DNA from 3 places in the Pseudorhizobium halotolerans genome. Region 1 is predicted to be linked to each of the others. Evidence: predicted binding sites of a transcription regulator. Region 1 holds the regulator's gene; each other region holds the start of a gene.

Region 1 (5,264 bases):
TTGATCTGCCCGCAATTGGTGGCGACCGCCAGATCGGCGATCGTCGAATCCTCGGTTTCGCCCGAGCGGTGCGACATGACCGCGGTATAGGCGGCCTTGTGTGCGGTCTCTACGGCATCCAGCGTTTCGGTCAGAGAGCCGATCTGGTTGACCTTGACGAGGATGGAGTTGGCGACACCCATCTTGATGCCGTCGCGCAGGCGCGCGGAGTTCGTGACGAAAAGATCGTCGCCAACGAGCTGGCACTTGGAGCCGACGAGATCGGTGAGCGACTTCCAGCCATCCCAGTCGTCCTCGGCCATGCCGTCCTCGATGGAGATGATCGGATACTTTCCGACGAGTTCCGCCAGGTATTCGGCCATGGCACCGGGTTCCAACGTGCGGCCCTCGCCTTCCATGGCGTACTTGCCGTCCTTGAAGAATTCAGTCGAGGCGCAATCCAGTGCGAGGCATACATCGTCACCGGGCTTGTAGCCGGCCTTTTCCACCGAGCGCATGATGAAGTCGAGGGCTTCCGGTGCGCTCTTCAGGCCGGGGGCAAAGCCACCTTCGTCGCCGACATTGGTGTTGTGGCCCTGGGAGGCGAGTTCCTTCTTCAGGACGTGGAAGACTTCCGCACCGATACGAACCGCATCGCGAAGGCTCTCCGCGCCAACCGGCATGATCATGAATTCCTGGAAGTCGATCGGATTGTCGGCATGGGCGCCGCCGTTGATGATGTTCATCATCGGTACCGGCAGGACGTGTGCGCCGGCGCCCCCGACATAGCGGTAGAGCGGCAGGCCGGAGGAATCAGCTGCTGCCTTGGCGACGGCGAGCGAGACGCCCAGGATGGCATTGGCGCCGAGGCGCGACTTGTTGGGTGTGCCATCGAGTGCGATCAAAGTCTTGTCGATGTGGATCTGGCTTTCGGCATCGAAGCCGCCAATGGCATCGAAGATCTCGGTATTGACCGCCTCGACCGCCTTCTCAACGCCCTTGCCACCATAGCGCTTGCCGCCATCGCGCAGTTCCACCGCCTCGTGGGCCCCGGTGGAAGCACCCGAGGGGACAGCCGCGCGGCCCATGCTGCCATCCTCCAGGTAGACATCGACCTCCACAGTCGGATTGCCGCGGCTGTCGAGGATTTCGCGTGCGATGATATCGGTAATGGCGGTCATGATCTCTCCCTGAGGTAAACCCAATGCCCTGCGGTCATCGACAATGTCTCTTAATCGATGACAGGCGAATTACAATCCGGCTCCCGCTGCGGCGCCTAGGCGGCCTTGGCCACGGCATCGAAGGCCAGAAGCTTTTCCAGGAGCCGTCGCATGTCCTTCAGATGAACCATGTTGGGGCCATCGGAGGGCGCATTGTCCGGGTCCTCGTGCGTCTCGATGAACAGGCCGGCAACGCCGACAGCGACGGCTGCGCGGGCGAGCGTCTCGACGAACTCACGCTGGCCACCGGATGAACCGCCCTGCCCGCCGGGCTGCTGCACGGAATGCGTTGCATCGAAGACCACCGGCGAGCCCATCGCGGCCATGATCGGCAGCGAACGCATGTCGGAGACGAGCGTATTGTAGCCGAAGGAGGCGCCACGCTCGCAGAGAAGCACGTTCGGATTGCCGCTTGCCGTGAATTTAGCCTGGACGTTCTTCATGTCCCAGGGCGCTAGGAACTGGCCCTTCTTAACGTTGATGGCGCGACCGGTCTTCGCGGCGGCGATCAGCAGATCGGTCTGGCGGCAAAGGAAGGCGGGTATCTGCAGGATATCGACCGTGGGCGCGACCAGTGCGCACTGTTCTTCCGTGTGAATGTCGGTGAGAACCGGGAAGCCGAATTCCCTCTTGAGGTCGGCAAAGATTTCCATCGCGCTGTCCAGGCCGATGCCGCGCTTACCCGACAACGATGTCCGGTTCGCCTTGTCGAAGGAGGACTTGTAGACAAGGCCGATCCCGAGCTCGGCGCAGAGCTCCTTGAGCCTTCCGGCGATCATGAAGGCGTGGTCGCGGCTTTCCATCTGGCAGGGGCCGGCAATCAGCGAGAAGCGAGCCTGCTGGGAGAACAACACGCGGCCCTGGCCTTCACCCACGAAAACTTCGGGATTGGGCTTAACGTCCATGGCGGCACTCCTTTCAAGCGGGCATCTGCTCCGTCGCGTGGACCCGGCTGCGGCGGACGCGATGTCCATAACAGCAACCACCGCCTCTGTCACGGAGCCAAGGCATAAGCACGCCGACGCAGCTGGAACTTTAGCCTTGCGGAACACACCCGGAACATATATGGTCTGTTCCGTATTTGTTTCATCGTCAGGGAACCCGGATGCTCACGCGCAAACAGCAGGAACTGCTTCTTTTCATTCACGAGAGGATGAAGGAGTCGGGCGTGCCTCCGTCCTTCGACGAAATGAAGGATGCGCTCGACCTGGCGTCGAAGTCGGGCATTCACCGGCTGATCACTGCGCTCGAGGAGCGCGGCTTCATCCGCCGGCTGCCCAATCGGGCGCGGGCACTTGAGGTCATAAAGCTGCCGGAAGCCTACAGCACCAGCCTGCAGCCGCGCCGCGGCTTCTCGCCGAGCGTCATCGAGGGCAGCCTCGGCAAGCAGAAGCCGGCGCCGGCCCCCTCGCCGATCGCCGCAAGCAACGAGAACGCAAGCACGAGCGTGCCGGTCATGGGACGTATCGCGGCGGGCGTGCCGATCTCGGCGATCCAGAACAATACGCACGACATTGCGGTTCCTGTCGAAATGCTTGGCGCCGGCGAGCACTATGCACTGGAGGTCAAGGGCGACTCGATGATCGAGGCGGGGATCCTGGATGGGGATACGGTCATCATCCGCAACGGCCAGACGGCCAGCCCCGGAGACATTGTCGTGGCTCTCGTCGATGACGAGGAGGCAACGCTGAAGCGGTTCCGCCGCCGCGGTGCCTCGATCGCGCTGGAGGCTGCCAACCCGGCCTATGAGACTCGCATCCTTCCCGCCGATCGGGTGAAGGTTCAGGGAAAGCTCGTCGGCCTCATCCGCCGCTACCACTGATCATTCGCAGCAGCGCTAAGGGAAGCGTTTGGTCGAAGCTGTCATTTCGCCAGTCATAGAGACGGTGGCTGGTCCATGGACGGCGGGTTCCGGCACTTGCCGCGTTGACCCGCCACAGGGACGGGTCGGGACTGCCGTTCAGATAGATTTCGATCGCGCCAGTCTTTCTCAGGCTTGCGGCGTTCAGCAGCACGGCACCCGCGCGACATTCGTCGAACCGCGCGCGAGGGGCGACAACCAGCGCCGCCAGATCGCAGGCGCTTCCTGCTAGTCGCGGATCCTCGACCACGGCAATACTGACTCCGCCCTCATGGGCTACCGCCACGCACCACAGCTTGGGCAGGCAATGGAATCGACCCGCATCAGCTGCGGCGAGAGCGAGCATCGACGACATTTCCGACCGGATCCGGTCACGCTGTTCGTCGATCAGGGCGGCTTTCGCGGAAGGATCGCCTGCCGCCGCAATGCCAATGTCACTTGCCGGAGACATGACCGGAGCGACGGGCTCGGGAAGCAGCAGGGCGCGCTGCCACTGGTCGAAGATGAAGGCTGGCGGGCGCGCACGGTTGGTGGCAAGAACGCTGCCCCGCAGTGCTACGAGCGCGCCGTCGTCGGAGATCAGAATATCAGGTTGGGGCAATCGGTTCGCCTGCGAGCTCAGCGCGAAGGCGAGCGCCATGATCGGCACGCCGACCAGCCTAAGCCGAGTACGCAACAGGGCGATCAGGAAGCCGATCGAGGCGATCGACAGGAACCAGGGATGCTGCCGGCCGGTGCCGACGTCTCCACCCCAGGCAGCCACGTGCTTTGCGACCGCGATGACCGCCTCCAGCCCCAGACCCATCAATTTCAGGAGGGGCGCGTCGAGCCCGAGCGGCATCAACAACATACCGAGCAGGCCAGCCGGCATGACCACGAAGGAGATGATCGGCATCACGGCGAGGTTGGCCGCCAGGCCATAGCCGGCAAGCCGGTGAAAGTGCTCCATCGAATAGATCGCCGTCGACAGGCCGCCGATCAGCGAGGTGGCGAAAATCCCCGCCATCCAGTGCCAGCCGGTCAGCACCGGCGCGAGCCTGCCGCGGGCGAAGATCGATGGTTCGGGATCCTCCCCTGCGCCGCGCCGGCTCCAATAGGCATAACCCGCGACCAGCGCGGCCGTCGCCGCGAATGACATCTGGAAACTCGGCCCCATGATCTCGGAAGGGGCCATCGCCAGCATGATGAGCGCCGCCAGTGCGATATTGCGAAGGCTGATTGCCGCGCGGTCGAACCATACGGCGATGAGCATCACCGCCATCATCAGGTAGGCTCGCTCTGCGGAGACCGCAAAGCCGGAGACGAGATAGTAGGCAGTGGCCATGAGCAGCGCCCCGGTGGCGGCGATCTTCTTCACCGGCCACGCCTGGGCGAAGCCGGTGAACAGGCAGAGGCAACTGCGCAGTCCGACGAAGAAGATACCGGCCGCGAGCGCCATGTTGAGCCCGGAGATCGCCACGATATGGGCAAGGCCGGAGATGCGCAGGGCCTCCGTCGTTTCTCGGGAGATCGCACGTCTCTCATCGGTGACAATGGCTGCTGCGAACGCACCCGCGTCTCCTGGCAGCACGCTGCGTATCCGGTCCGCGATCATGCTGCGCAGGGAGAAGATCCATCTCTCGAGTGCCCGGCCCCAGTCCAGCGCTGCGGCCTGCGAAGGGACTGCCGCCTGTGGCGCACCGTAGAAGAAGCCGATCGCCCCGATGCCATCATGAAAGGAGCGGAAGGCAAAATCATTCAGGCCGGGCAGCGCAGGCCCGGAAGGCGGAGACATGCGTGCGCGCCCCCTAACCGCATCGCCTGCCTCGAATGGCCGGTGCTTGCCGCGGGCGAGAAGGATCACGTCGCGCGGCGGTCGCCTGAGGGTCGGCTGCTCCGTCTGGTGAACACGGATGAAGTAGCGCCACCGGCCCTCACCCGCTGGCTCGCGACGATGCACCTCGCCAGAAATGGTCGTGGTGACGGGGGAGTCGAGGATAACGGTGGCATGCCGCCAGGTCTCGAACTGCGCAAGGGCCATCCCCGCCAGAACAAGCGTCGGCGCAAAGAGAAGCAGCGGGAGCCTTCCGGAACGGTGTTGGACGACGATCGTGGCGACCGCCAACGCGACCAAGAGCGCCAGCGGGAGCGGCGCCGGCGGATTGCGGGGAAGCGTGAACCAGAAAATCGCGCCGGCCCCGGCAAGCACGGGCACGAACAGGAAG
Region 2 (5,264 bases), on a different contig from region 1:
CAAGGCCGTAGAGGTGATCGGACCCGTTCCCAAGCAGGGTGACTGGACCATCTTCTTCCAGCGCGGAATTGCCTATGAGCGCCTGAAGAAATGGGATCAGGCAGAGCCAAACTTCAAGAAGGCGCTGGAGCTGAACCCGGAACAGCCGCAGGTCCTCAATTATCTCGGCTACTCCTGGGTCGACATGAACCGCAATCTCGAGGAGGGCCTCGACATGATCCGCCGCGCGGTCGAGCTTCGTCCTGACGACGGCTATATCGTCGATTCGCTCGGCTGGGCTTATTATCGCATGGGTCGTTTCGAGGATGCGGTAGCGGAACTGGAACGGGCCGTACAGTTGCGGGCCGGAGACGCCACGATCAACGACCACCTGGGCGATGCCTACTGGCGGGTCGGCCGGAAGCTCGAAGCCGTCTACCAGTGGAACCGGGCACTGATCTCCGAGGGCGACGACGTCAACCGTGACCAGATCAAGGAGAAGATCGACAAGGGCCTGCCGCCGCTCGATCCAACCGCGACAACCGCCGACAAGCGTCCGGAGGAGCCTGCGACCCCTGCACCCGCGCCGGCAGACAACAAATCCTGACAGCCATGCGGCCCTCCTTGCATGGTTCTGGTGCGGAGCTGGTAAACCTCCCGGTCACCGAACTTGCGCCGGCAAAGATCAACCTGGCGCTTCACGTGACCGGGCAGCGGCCGGACGGCTATCACCTGATAGAGAGCATCGTTACCTTTGCCGATATCGGCGATCATCTGACCTTCTCGCTCGCCGACGAGGATCGCCTGAGCCTGTCGGGGCCCTTCGCCCCTGCCATCACCGGTGGCCCCGACAATCTAGTGGCCCGCGCGCGCGATGGACTGCGTCGTCTGCTGCAAGCCAGAGGCTTCGAGGCCCCGGCCGTCGCCATCCATCTCGAAAAGAACCTGCCGGTCGCATCCGGGATCGGTGGCGGTTCCGCTGACGCGGCAGCGACGCTGAGAGGGCTCTTGCGGCTCTGGAGCGCAGGCGGCGTCGGCACTGACGAGATCGAGGCCCTGGCGCTGTCGATCGGGGCGGACGTCCCCATGTGCCTGGCAGGCAGACCTTTGATCGCAAGCGGCATAGGCGAGAAGCTGTCGCCTTTGACGGCCATGCCGCGCTTTGCCATGGCGCTCGCCAATCCTCTGCGAGGCATCTCCACGCCGGAGGTGTTCTCTCGCCTCGCGTCCAGCCAGAACCCGGGGCTGGTCTTGAATGATCCATGCGACTGGATATCGAGCCTCGCGGCCGCGCGGAATGACCTCCAGGGTCCTGCCAGCGAACTGGTGCCGGAGATTGGGGAACTATGCGATCTCCTGCGAAGCCGAGGTGCGGTGCTGACGCGCATGTCAGGATCCGGCGCCACGTGCTTCGGTATATTCGATTCCCGGCCAAGCGCCGATCACGCCGTGGGCATGTTGCAGGCCGCAATGCCCGACTGGTACTTTGCCTCGACAGAAACCATTGCCGGATCGTGACATGAACCGTATCGACGAGAGCCGTCCCTTCATCCCCGTCGGCATTGCCGTCCTGACCGTCTCCGATACCCGCACGCCGAATGACGACCGTTCCGGGGATACACTCGTCGCCCGGATCGAGAAGGCTGGGCACGTGTTGAAGGCCCGCGCCATCGTCACCGACGACAAGGAGAAGATCGCCGCCCAGGTGCGCACATGGGCGCTCGATCCCCAGATCGACGTCGTCATCACGACCGGCGGAACCGGATTTACGGGGCGGGATGTCACGCCGGAGGCGCTGGAGCCCCTGTTCGAGAAGCGGATGGATGGCTTTTCGGAAGTGTTTCACCGCATTTCCTATGACAAGATCGGGACCTCGACCATCCAGTCCAGGGCCACCGGCGGGGTGGCGAACGCCACCTTCATCTTTGTCCTGCCAGGGTCGCCCGGTGCTTGCAAGGACGCCTGGGACGGCATCCTGGAGGCCCAGCTCGACTACAGGCACATGCCCTGCAACTTCATAGAGATCATGCCGCGCCTCGACGAGCACCTGAAGCGAGGGGCCGGCTGAGGCTCAACCCGCCGCACGCAGCGAGCGGGCGGGAATCAGTTCGCTGGACAGCCTGACCGCCTTGAGCCCGTTCACCAGAGCTTTGACGTCCATTCCTGGCGCGACGTTGCTCAGCGCCTGCCGCTTCGTCAGCAGGACGCCGTGCTCGAGCGGCTGCGCCCTCCCGACGAGTCGCTTCAGGAACGGACGGCGGCAATGGCGGGCAAGGGAGAAGCGGGCTGGCCTGCTGCCCGACGCGATGTACTCCATCACCTCGTCGATCCATCCCTTCTGCAGACGCGCACCCGGCTCGATGAAGAGCAACCATTCACCTCGGGCAGCCAGCAGGACATCGGAAAGAACCCACTCGCGGTAAAACCTGCATCCCGCCGCATCGGCGACCCTTGCCGAGCCGTCGGAGGACCCTAGATCGAGGACTGCTACATCGCTGACAAGCCCCTCCACCGCACCCGAAACCAGACCGGAAAGGGTCTGGGCGAGTTCGGCTTCATGGTCCCTGCATTCCATCAAGACAGTCAGCATGGACTGCTTCTATCGTATCATCATCGTCTTTTCCACATCCACTCCTCCAAGTTTGTTCTTGCATTGTTCTCATTTCTGCCTTAGGAATTTAATCAGGCGGGCAAGCAGAAAGGCCCTTCGGAGCGTCACATGAATGAGCTGACCCATCTGCGGCAGGATGCCTTCGCACCTGCCCATACGGCAGATATTGCCGATTGCCTGGTGAAATCCTCAGGCCTTCGCATCGAGATCGACCGGCGGCGCGGCCGCGGCGCCGGGCTGAATCCGAGCGGCCGGTTCGAGCAGGAACGGCGCGAGGCGTTCGACGACGGGTGGCAGTCGCTTGAGGAACTGGCACCGTTCACGACGGACGTGCAGGTGGAAAAGCCCCGCACGGCAATCACGCGGAACGATTCACCCGATATCTCCTTCGACCGCTCCATCAATCCCTATCGCGGTTGCGAGCACGGCTGCATCTATTGCTTTGCACGCCCGACCCACAGCTTCATGGGATTGTCCGCCGGGCTGGACTTCGAGGCGAAGCTCTTCGCCAAGCCGGACGTGCCGAAGCTACTGGAGCGCGAGCTCAGCCGCCCGGACTACAAGGTCCGCGCCATCGCAATCGGCACGAATACCGATCCCTACCAGCCGATCGAGCGCGAATGGCGGATCATGCGTCAGATCCTGGAGGTTCTTCACAAGGCCAATCATCCGGTTGCGATCGTCACGAAGTCCGCGCTAATCGCGCGCGACCTCGACATCCTCTCGGACATGGCCGCGAAAGGATTGGCGAAGGTCGGCATTTCAGTCACCACCCTCGACAGGAAGCTGGCGCGGACGATGGAGCCACGCGCATCGACGCCCACCAAGCGTCTAGAGGCGATCAGGGCATTGAACGATGCGGGTGTTCCGACCGCCGTCATGGTTGCTCCGATCATTCCGGCGCTGAACGACCACGAGATCGAGCGCATCCTGGACGCGGGGCACGCGGCGGGTGCCCGGGAAGCGAGCTACGTCCTTCTGCGCCTGCCGTTGGAGGTAAGCCCGCTGTTTCGCGACTGGCTGCTTCGCAACTATCCCGACCGCTACCGGCACGTCATGTCGCTGGTGCGCTCGATGCGCGGCGGCAAGGATTACGACGCCGACTTTGGCAAGCGGATGAAGGGCTCCGGCCCCTATGCGTGGCAAATTGGTCGCCGGTTCGACATGACGACGAAGCGGCTCGGCATGGGGCGTCGTGGCCTGCCGCTACGCGATGATCTCTTCATCCGCCCGGATGGAGGTGGGATCCAGCTGTCGCTGCTCTGACGAACGAAGGTTCTTGATTGCTCCAGATTTCGGTGCGGATGCCGCCTCCTCCGTATCCGAAACACCCCGGCCCCGCCTCCCCGTGGCGGGACAGTGTGCCGCATCACACCGGCCGGGGCTTGCAGGAGGTCGGGTGGGCGTGCGAGTCTGCCGCCATGTTGGCTCGCACGTCCCCCGATTCTCCGATGCTGTTCGATGACGTCCCGCTCGTCCCGGACTTCAGCCTGGAACTTGTCGCCCGCAATGCCGGCCACTGGCCAGTGGCAGGAACGGACGAAGCCGGCCGCGGCCCATTGGCAGGCCCTGTTGTCGCAGCAGCCGTCATCCTCGATCCCAACAACATTCCCGACGGTCTCAATGATTCCAAGCAGCTGACCGCTGCGCGGCGCGAGGAACTCTTTGAAGCGATCATGGCCACTGCCGATGTCTCGATCGCCGCTTCGGGACCCCGGCACATCGACGAGCGAAACATCCTGCGCGCGAGCCTTGATGCGATGCGCCGGGCCGTGGCCGGCCTTTCGATCCTACCGGCCTATGTTCTTGCAGACGGTCGGGACGTACCACAGGGTCTCTGCTGCCCCGGACGTGCAGTCATCCAGGGGGATGCCCGATCGGTATCGATCGCAGCCGCGTCGATCATCGCCAAGGTCACGCGAGACCGGATGATGACGCGGGCACACCAGGTTTTCCCGCTCTACGGGTTCAACAGCCATGCCGGCTATGCGACGCCACAGCATCGCGCGGGGATCGAAGCCCACGGACCCTGCCTGCTGCACAGGATGAGCTTCCGCCCCCTCCGCAAGGATGAGGCTGCGGACTAGCCTGCCCAGACAGAGCAACGAAAAAGGGCCGCGCAATGCACGGCCCTTTTTCGATTCAGCTACCGATAGTCAGTTCAGTCGCGACTGGACTTTTCCGAGCGAGTCTTTGAACAGCGTTTCCTGCGTACCGGCATCGGCCTTGCTCGCAATCACCTTTTCAGCAGCGGCAATTGCGAGATCGACGGCAGCGGAGCGAACTGCAGCAATGGCGTCAGCCTCGGCCTGCCTGATCTTCTGCTCCGACAGGGCATTGCGGCGGGCAACAAATTCCTCCGTCTTCTGTTTGGCCTCTTCGGTCAGCATGGCTGCTTCCCGTTCAGCGGCAGCGACGATCTGAGCGGCGTCGGCCTCGGCTTCCTTGCGCTTGCGCTGGTATTCGGCCAGAAGCTGCTGCGCTTCCTCGCGAAGGCGCTTGGCTTCGGCAAGCTCGTTGCGGATGTTCTCCGCGCGCTCGTCGAGCGACTTTGCGAGCATTCCCGGAACCTTCAGGTAGGCCAGAAGCACGAAGAAGAGGATAAGGCCGACGAGGGCAAAGAAAGTAGCGTCGAAAGCCATGGATCAGGCCCCCTTCGGAGATGCTGCGGCAA
Region 3 (5,264 bases), on a different contig from region 1:
CGACATCGTCGATGGTGGTTCCGGTCCGGATGCAGGTGACGACATCCTGCAACTGCCGGCGTCCTTGCTCATGAAACAGCACGTCGTTGGTGACCACCGTCTTCACCCGATGCTTCGCCGCCAGGTTCGAGAGCTCATGCAGCCGCAGCTGATCGTTCGGCCGGCGGCGCAGGCAGAGCGAGGCATAGGCGCGGTCGCCGAAGAGCTCGGTCATCTTCCGCAGCTGCACGGCGCAGACCTCGTCGGGCATGTCCGGCACCAGGATACCGATCAGACCTTCGGCATAGAGCGCCACGTCAGCGAGATGCAGGATGCACTTCGCTTTCCCGCCCCGGCCCTTGCCCAAGGTCAACAGCCTTGTCAGCCGCGAATAGGCGGGGCGATCGGTCGGATAGACCAGGATCGACATGCCATCCACCAAATCGAGTCGGCAGCCGACGACAAGTCGCAGGCCGGTGGCGCGCGACGCCTCCAGCGCGCGGACGATGCCGGCGAGGCTGTTGCGATCGACGACCCCGAGCGCTTCGATGCCCAGGACCTTTGCCGTCGCGAATAATTCCGCAGCCGAGCTTGCGCCCCTCAGGAACGAGAAATGGGTGGTGACCTGGAGCTCGGCGTAGCGCATCACGCAAACATCCCGTGCATGAACCACTTATGCGATCCTGTTTCCGCATCGACGCCGTCGCCGGATCGGAAAATCCAGAAACGCTCGCCGCTGTCATCCTCGACGACGAAATAGTCGCGGACCGCAACCCATTCGGAGCTGCGTTTCCACCATTCGCCAAAGATCCGCTCCGGTCCGTCGGCGCGCTTCACCCGGCGCCGCTTGCCGCGCCAGGTAAACGAGACCGGCGGATGATCCGGCAAAAGGGCAATCACTTCTATCGGTTCGGGACTCGCCAGAAGTCGAGGCGGTCTTGGCCAATGGAGCGGCCAGGTGGTGCCGTCCTCGTCGGCCGTCGGCGCGATCCGCTGGACGCTGCGCTCCGGAACGTCGCTTGCAACCGGCGCGACGCGGAAAATCCGCTGGCCGCCACGATTGCCAAGGACATCGATGAGCGGCGTCACATCGGTAACCTGCTCTTCAATGAGCGACGACGCCGACTGAGCCTCGATCAGCGGTTCGGCGACGGTTGCGGCGAGGCTGAGCCTCTCGATGCCGAAGCCGGGTTCGATCCTCTCGATGCGATCGCGGAAGAGTTTTGTCACCCAGGCGATATCCCGGACCGGTTTGGCCGTGCCCGCCCGGATCGCCTGCATGGTGTTATCGACGCGATGGACGATGAGGTCGGCGCGTCGTACGCCCAGTCCGCGCTTCTCGAGCTCCAGACAGAGCTGCCGCACCAGACGGCTCACGTATTTCTCAATCGTTTCCGGCGCGCCGATCGGTTCAGCAAAGGATTTTTGGACCTCGACGAGGTCCGCAGGCCGGATCGGATCGATCGGCTCGGCGATATGGGCTAACATCTGGTCGAGACGCCGTGCGACCTCCGGACCGAAGCGCAGGGTCAGCGGTGCGCGCGGCGTGGCGGCAAGATCGCCGACGGTGGCAAAGCCGAGGGTTCGGAGGCTTTGAACAGTTTCCGCCGGCAGCCGCAGAGACGACAGTGGCAGCCGGTTCACGGCCCTGGCGGTCTCGCCGCGCCCGACGATTACCGTCTCACGATCTGTGGTCCGGGCAAGCGCATGCGCGGCCCCCCAGGTATCGGCGATTGCCGCACGGGCAGCGAGACCTCGGCCGCGGAAGCGATTGACGAGGCCCGACAGCATCAGTTCCTCGCCGCCCTGAAGATGATCGGCGCCTTCGGTATCCATGACGATACCATCGGGAGGATCCATCGCGACAACCGGAGAATATTGCGACAAGGCCCAGAGCGTCAGCCGTTCCAGCGTCGCGAGATCAGCCGCCGGATCGGCATCGATCATCACCAGGCCCTGAACCAGCGCCTGCGCCTTGGCGGCCGGCATGGCAACGCGGAGGCCGAGTTTGAGAGCTGCCCCATCGGCCGCCGCAACCCACCGCTTCGAGCCGCTCCTGGCGATCACCACCAGCGGTGTTTCAACCGATAGCGAAGGATCGGCTCGCCTGATCCGGTCGGTCGGCAGTGTCGGAAGAAAGACAGATACGACCCTGGCCATCGCATGCTCCGATAATAAATTCTCCTCCCTCCCCTGCCCGGACCCGCATCAGTTCCACCAGCCATCGCGCCCGCCCGACACCCGGTACGGGCAGCGGCTCGGACGGCAGCACCGAGATCCGCCAGCGGGTTGCCGCCGCGGTCGGCATGCCGAAGTCCGAGGCCTCCGTCTGGCGGCGCCATCGGCGGATCACCAGGCCCAATGTCCCCGACTTCTCCGCCGCAAGCTGCAGCCGGCGCGATGCAGTCATCGGCAGGCGCACCAGTTCGGCGACAACGGCGCCTAGCCCGCCATAGCGCAAGGCCTCCTCGAAGCTTGCGAGCACCGTTTCTTCCCTGTCGCATTCGACGAAGATGACCCGGTCGGGATGAAGCCCGACCTGGGCCAGCGCCGGGAAGAAGAGATCGAAGCGCGTTAGGCACCACACCACTTTGCCGGAGGTGCGGGCGGCGATGCCGCCGATGAAGAGGGCCGCGGCCGCCCCGTCGATCGCGCCGTTGCCACCGCCGGCCATTTCGTGCAGCGCGCCATAGGCGAGCCCACCTCCCGGCAGCTGCGCATCGATCTCCGGGACTCCGAACGGCAAAACGCTTCGATTGCGCAGGGTGCCCCCTTCCAGGCTGGCGATTTTCTCGCGCAACGCGTCGAGGACGGGGTTCGAAGTGGCGACGGCTGCGGTCATGATCTCCTTTACGGCAACCCGTTTTCGGCTTGAGATGGTGAATTATGTTCTGTATTTGTTCTCAAAGCGAAAATGAGTCAATGCGCATGTGGCGCGCGGAAGTTGAGCGAGAGTGCGCATCGAAGAATTCCGTGAATGGATTCAATTCGATGGCAGGAATGGGAATTTTTTCGCATGCGCCGACGGCAGCCTGTGAACGATCTGGGTCCGAGACTGAAGGATCAACACGAGCCGGTCCTTGAATTCATCTGTCGCCGATGTCATCGCCACTGCGCGCTTGAGCGCAAGCAGTTGGTGAAAGCATTTGGTGCCGGTGTAAGCTTCGCGGCAATACGCCGGCGCATGGCGATGGGCTGCGAGCACATGCAAACGCCGGAGGGTGACAAATGCCACGCACACTTCCCATGTCTAGGCGATACAGATGGTCGTGACGAAAGCTAGGCCATGACAAACGACGAAGGCAGCGAGCGGCTGCGCAAGATCGTGCATGTGGATATGGACGCGTTCTACGCATCGGTCGAACAGCGCGACAATCCCGAGCTACGCGGTCTGCCGGTTGCCGTCGGCTATCCTGCCGCCCGCGGTGTGGTGGCGGCCGCCAGCTACGAGGCACGGAAGTTCGGTGTTCATTCGGCGATGCCTTCGGTGACCGCGAAGCGCAAATGCCCCGACCTCATCTTCGTTAGGCCGCGGTTCGACGTCTACAAGGCCGTCTCGTTGCAGATCCGCTCGATCTTTGCCGAATACACGCCGATGATCGAGCCACTGTCGCTCGACGAGGCCTATCTCGACGTCACCGAAAACCTGAAGGGTATGGAGATCGCCACCGAGATCGCCGCGGAAATTCGGGCGAAGATCAAGCGGGTCACCGGCCTCAATGCGTCGGCCGGGATTTCCTACAACAAGTTCCTCGCCAAGATGGCATCCGACCTCAACAAGCCCAATGGTCAGGCTGTCATTACGCCGAAGAACGGGCCGGCCTTCGTCGAGGCCCTCCCCGTCAAGAAATTCCATGGCGTGGGCCCCGCAACGGCCGAAAAGATGCATAGGCTCGAGATCGAGACGGGCGCAGACCTCAAGGAGAAGACGCTCGAGTTCCTGGTCGAACACTTCGGGAAGTCGGGACCATATTTTTATGGAATTGCCCGCGGCATCGACAATCGCCAGGTCAAGCCGAACCGGGTGCGGAAATCCGTCGGCGCGGAAGACACGTTCTCCGAGGATATCCACTCCTTTGAGCCGGCGCGCGAAGGTCTTCAGCCGCTGATCGAGAAAGTCTGGAGCTATTGCGAGGCCAATGAGATCGGCGCCAAGACGGTAACGCTCAAGGTCAAGTATGCCGACTTCAGCCAGATCACCCGCAGCAAGACCGTTACGGCACCTCTGCAAACGATCGGCGATCTCGAGGAGGTGATCGGCCTGCTTCTCGCGCCGATCTTTCCGCCGCGCAGGGGAATCCGTCTGCTTGGCGTCATGCTGTCATCATTGGAACGGCAGACCTCCGAAGTGGCGCCGCAGTTGCGGTTGGCGCTTTAGACCGCCAGCGTTGCCTGGACAGGATCGATCGAGTGGCGCTTGACCCGGAATGTCCCCGCCGGCAGCGGGCGAAGGATTTCATCCTCGGGCACAAGCCCGTCGAGCCAGCCCATGCGTTGATCTCGTGTCAGCACCGCCATCTGTCGGTCGTGAAACGGCGCGAGATCGGCATTCGGCTCGATCGTCAGGATGGCATATGCCTCAGGCCAGTCGTTGATCGCCGGCCGCCAAATCCCCGCGAAGTAGAACCAGTCACCATTGGCGAGGGAAAAGCTGAAGCTCCTATGGCGAAACTCCGAGGCCGGTACCAGGCAGCGGTGGGTCGGAAACATCTTCCCTTCCGATCGAACAACGTTCACGGCGCGCGCACCGCCGTCGCGTGGACGCAGGCCCCACGGCAGCTCCACCATCTCTACATCGCCGTCATGGCACCTTATGATCACGCGGCGCTCATCAAGCGGGGCGTCGGACTGGAAAACCTTTGCGCTCGGCATAGATAGAACATATCAGGAACACCATTGAGAGACAACCAGACCTGAGACGGAGTACGCATGTGCAATGATTATCGGCTGATGGTGGATGCTGCTTCTATCGCAAAGGACTTCGCCGATCTGAAGATTAAGATCCGCTTTGGTGAAGGCATACCGAACCTCGAAGCGCGCGAGGACATCAAGATCACCGATGTCGGGCCGATCGTCAGAACGATCGACGGCGCACGGGATAAGGCCGAGCTCGTGCAGCGGCGCTGGAGCTGGCCTGGGCCGAACAAACGGCCGGTGTACAATTTCCGGTCGGAGGGGCGAGAGTTCAGTTCCAATCGCTGCCTGATCATTGCTGACGGCTTTTACGAGTTCACCGACCCAAAGGATCCGAAGAAGAAGCGCAAGGACAAGTGGCTGTTCACCAA

Evidence for each region. Region 1 encodes LexA, which represses DNA repair genes until DNA is damaged. Its sites were predicted from a motif close to TGTTCNNNNTGTGTTCNG; they were not measured.
Region 2: a site for LexA is predicted at 2,623-2,640, ahead of FN060_RS21985 (PA0069 family radical SAM protein). Genes of this name have one in related genera too.
Region 3: a site for LexA is predicted at 2,867-2,884, ahead of FN060_RS02930 (ImuA family protein). Genes of this name have one in related genera too.

Annotation. Positions count from the first base shown of each region.
Region 1 covers NZ_CABFWE030000005.1:463,688-468,951, reverse strand. The annotation lists gene eno (phosphopyruvate hydratase) at 1-1,160, opposite strand, end outside; gene kdsA (3-deoxy-8-phosphooctulonate synthase) at 1,256-2,104, opposite strand; gene lexA (transcriptional repressor LexA) at 2,305-3,021, shown strand; gene FN060_RS07190 (ComEC/Rec2 family competence protein) at 3,002-5,264, opposite strand, start outside.
Region 2 covers NZ_CABFWE030000016.1:347,881-353,144, reverse strand. The annotation lists gene FN060_RS22005 (tetratricopeptide repeat protein) at 1-586, shown strand, start outside; gene FN060_RS22000 (4-(cytidine 5'-diphospho)-2-C-methyl-D-erythritol kinase) at 604-1,497, shown strand; gene moaB (molybdenum cofactor biosynthesis protein B) at 1,499-2,047, shown strand; gene FN060_RS21990 (glycosyltransferase family protein) at 2,051-2,569, opposite strand; gene FN060_RS21985 (PA0069 family radical SAM protein) at 2,699-3,856, shown strand; gene FN060_RS21980 (ribonuclease HII) at 4,012-4,677, shown strand; gene FN060_RS21975 (F0F1 ATP synthase subunit B) at 4,747-5,232, opposite strand; gene FN060_RS21970 (F0F1 ATP synthase subunit B) at 5,236-5,264, opposite strand, start outside.
Region 3 covers NZ_CABFWE030000002.1:76,805-82,068, reverse strand. The annotation lists gene FN060_RS02940 (error-prone DNA polymerase) at 1-625, opposite strand, end outside; gene FN060_RS02935 (Y-family DNA polymerase) at 625-2,139, opposite strand; gene FN060_RS02930 (ImuA family protein) at 2,060-2,821, opposite strand; gene FN060_RS23020 (hypothetical protein) at 2,996-3,262, shown strand; gene dinB (DNA polymerase IV) at 3,266-4,357, shown strand; gene FN060_RS02915 (SOS response-associated peptidase family protein) at 4,354-4,851, opposite strand; gene FN060_RS02910 (SOS response-associated peptidase) at 4,909-5,264, shown strand, end outside.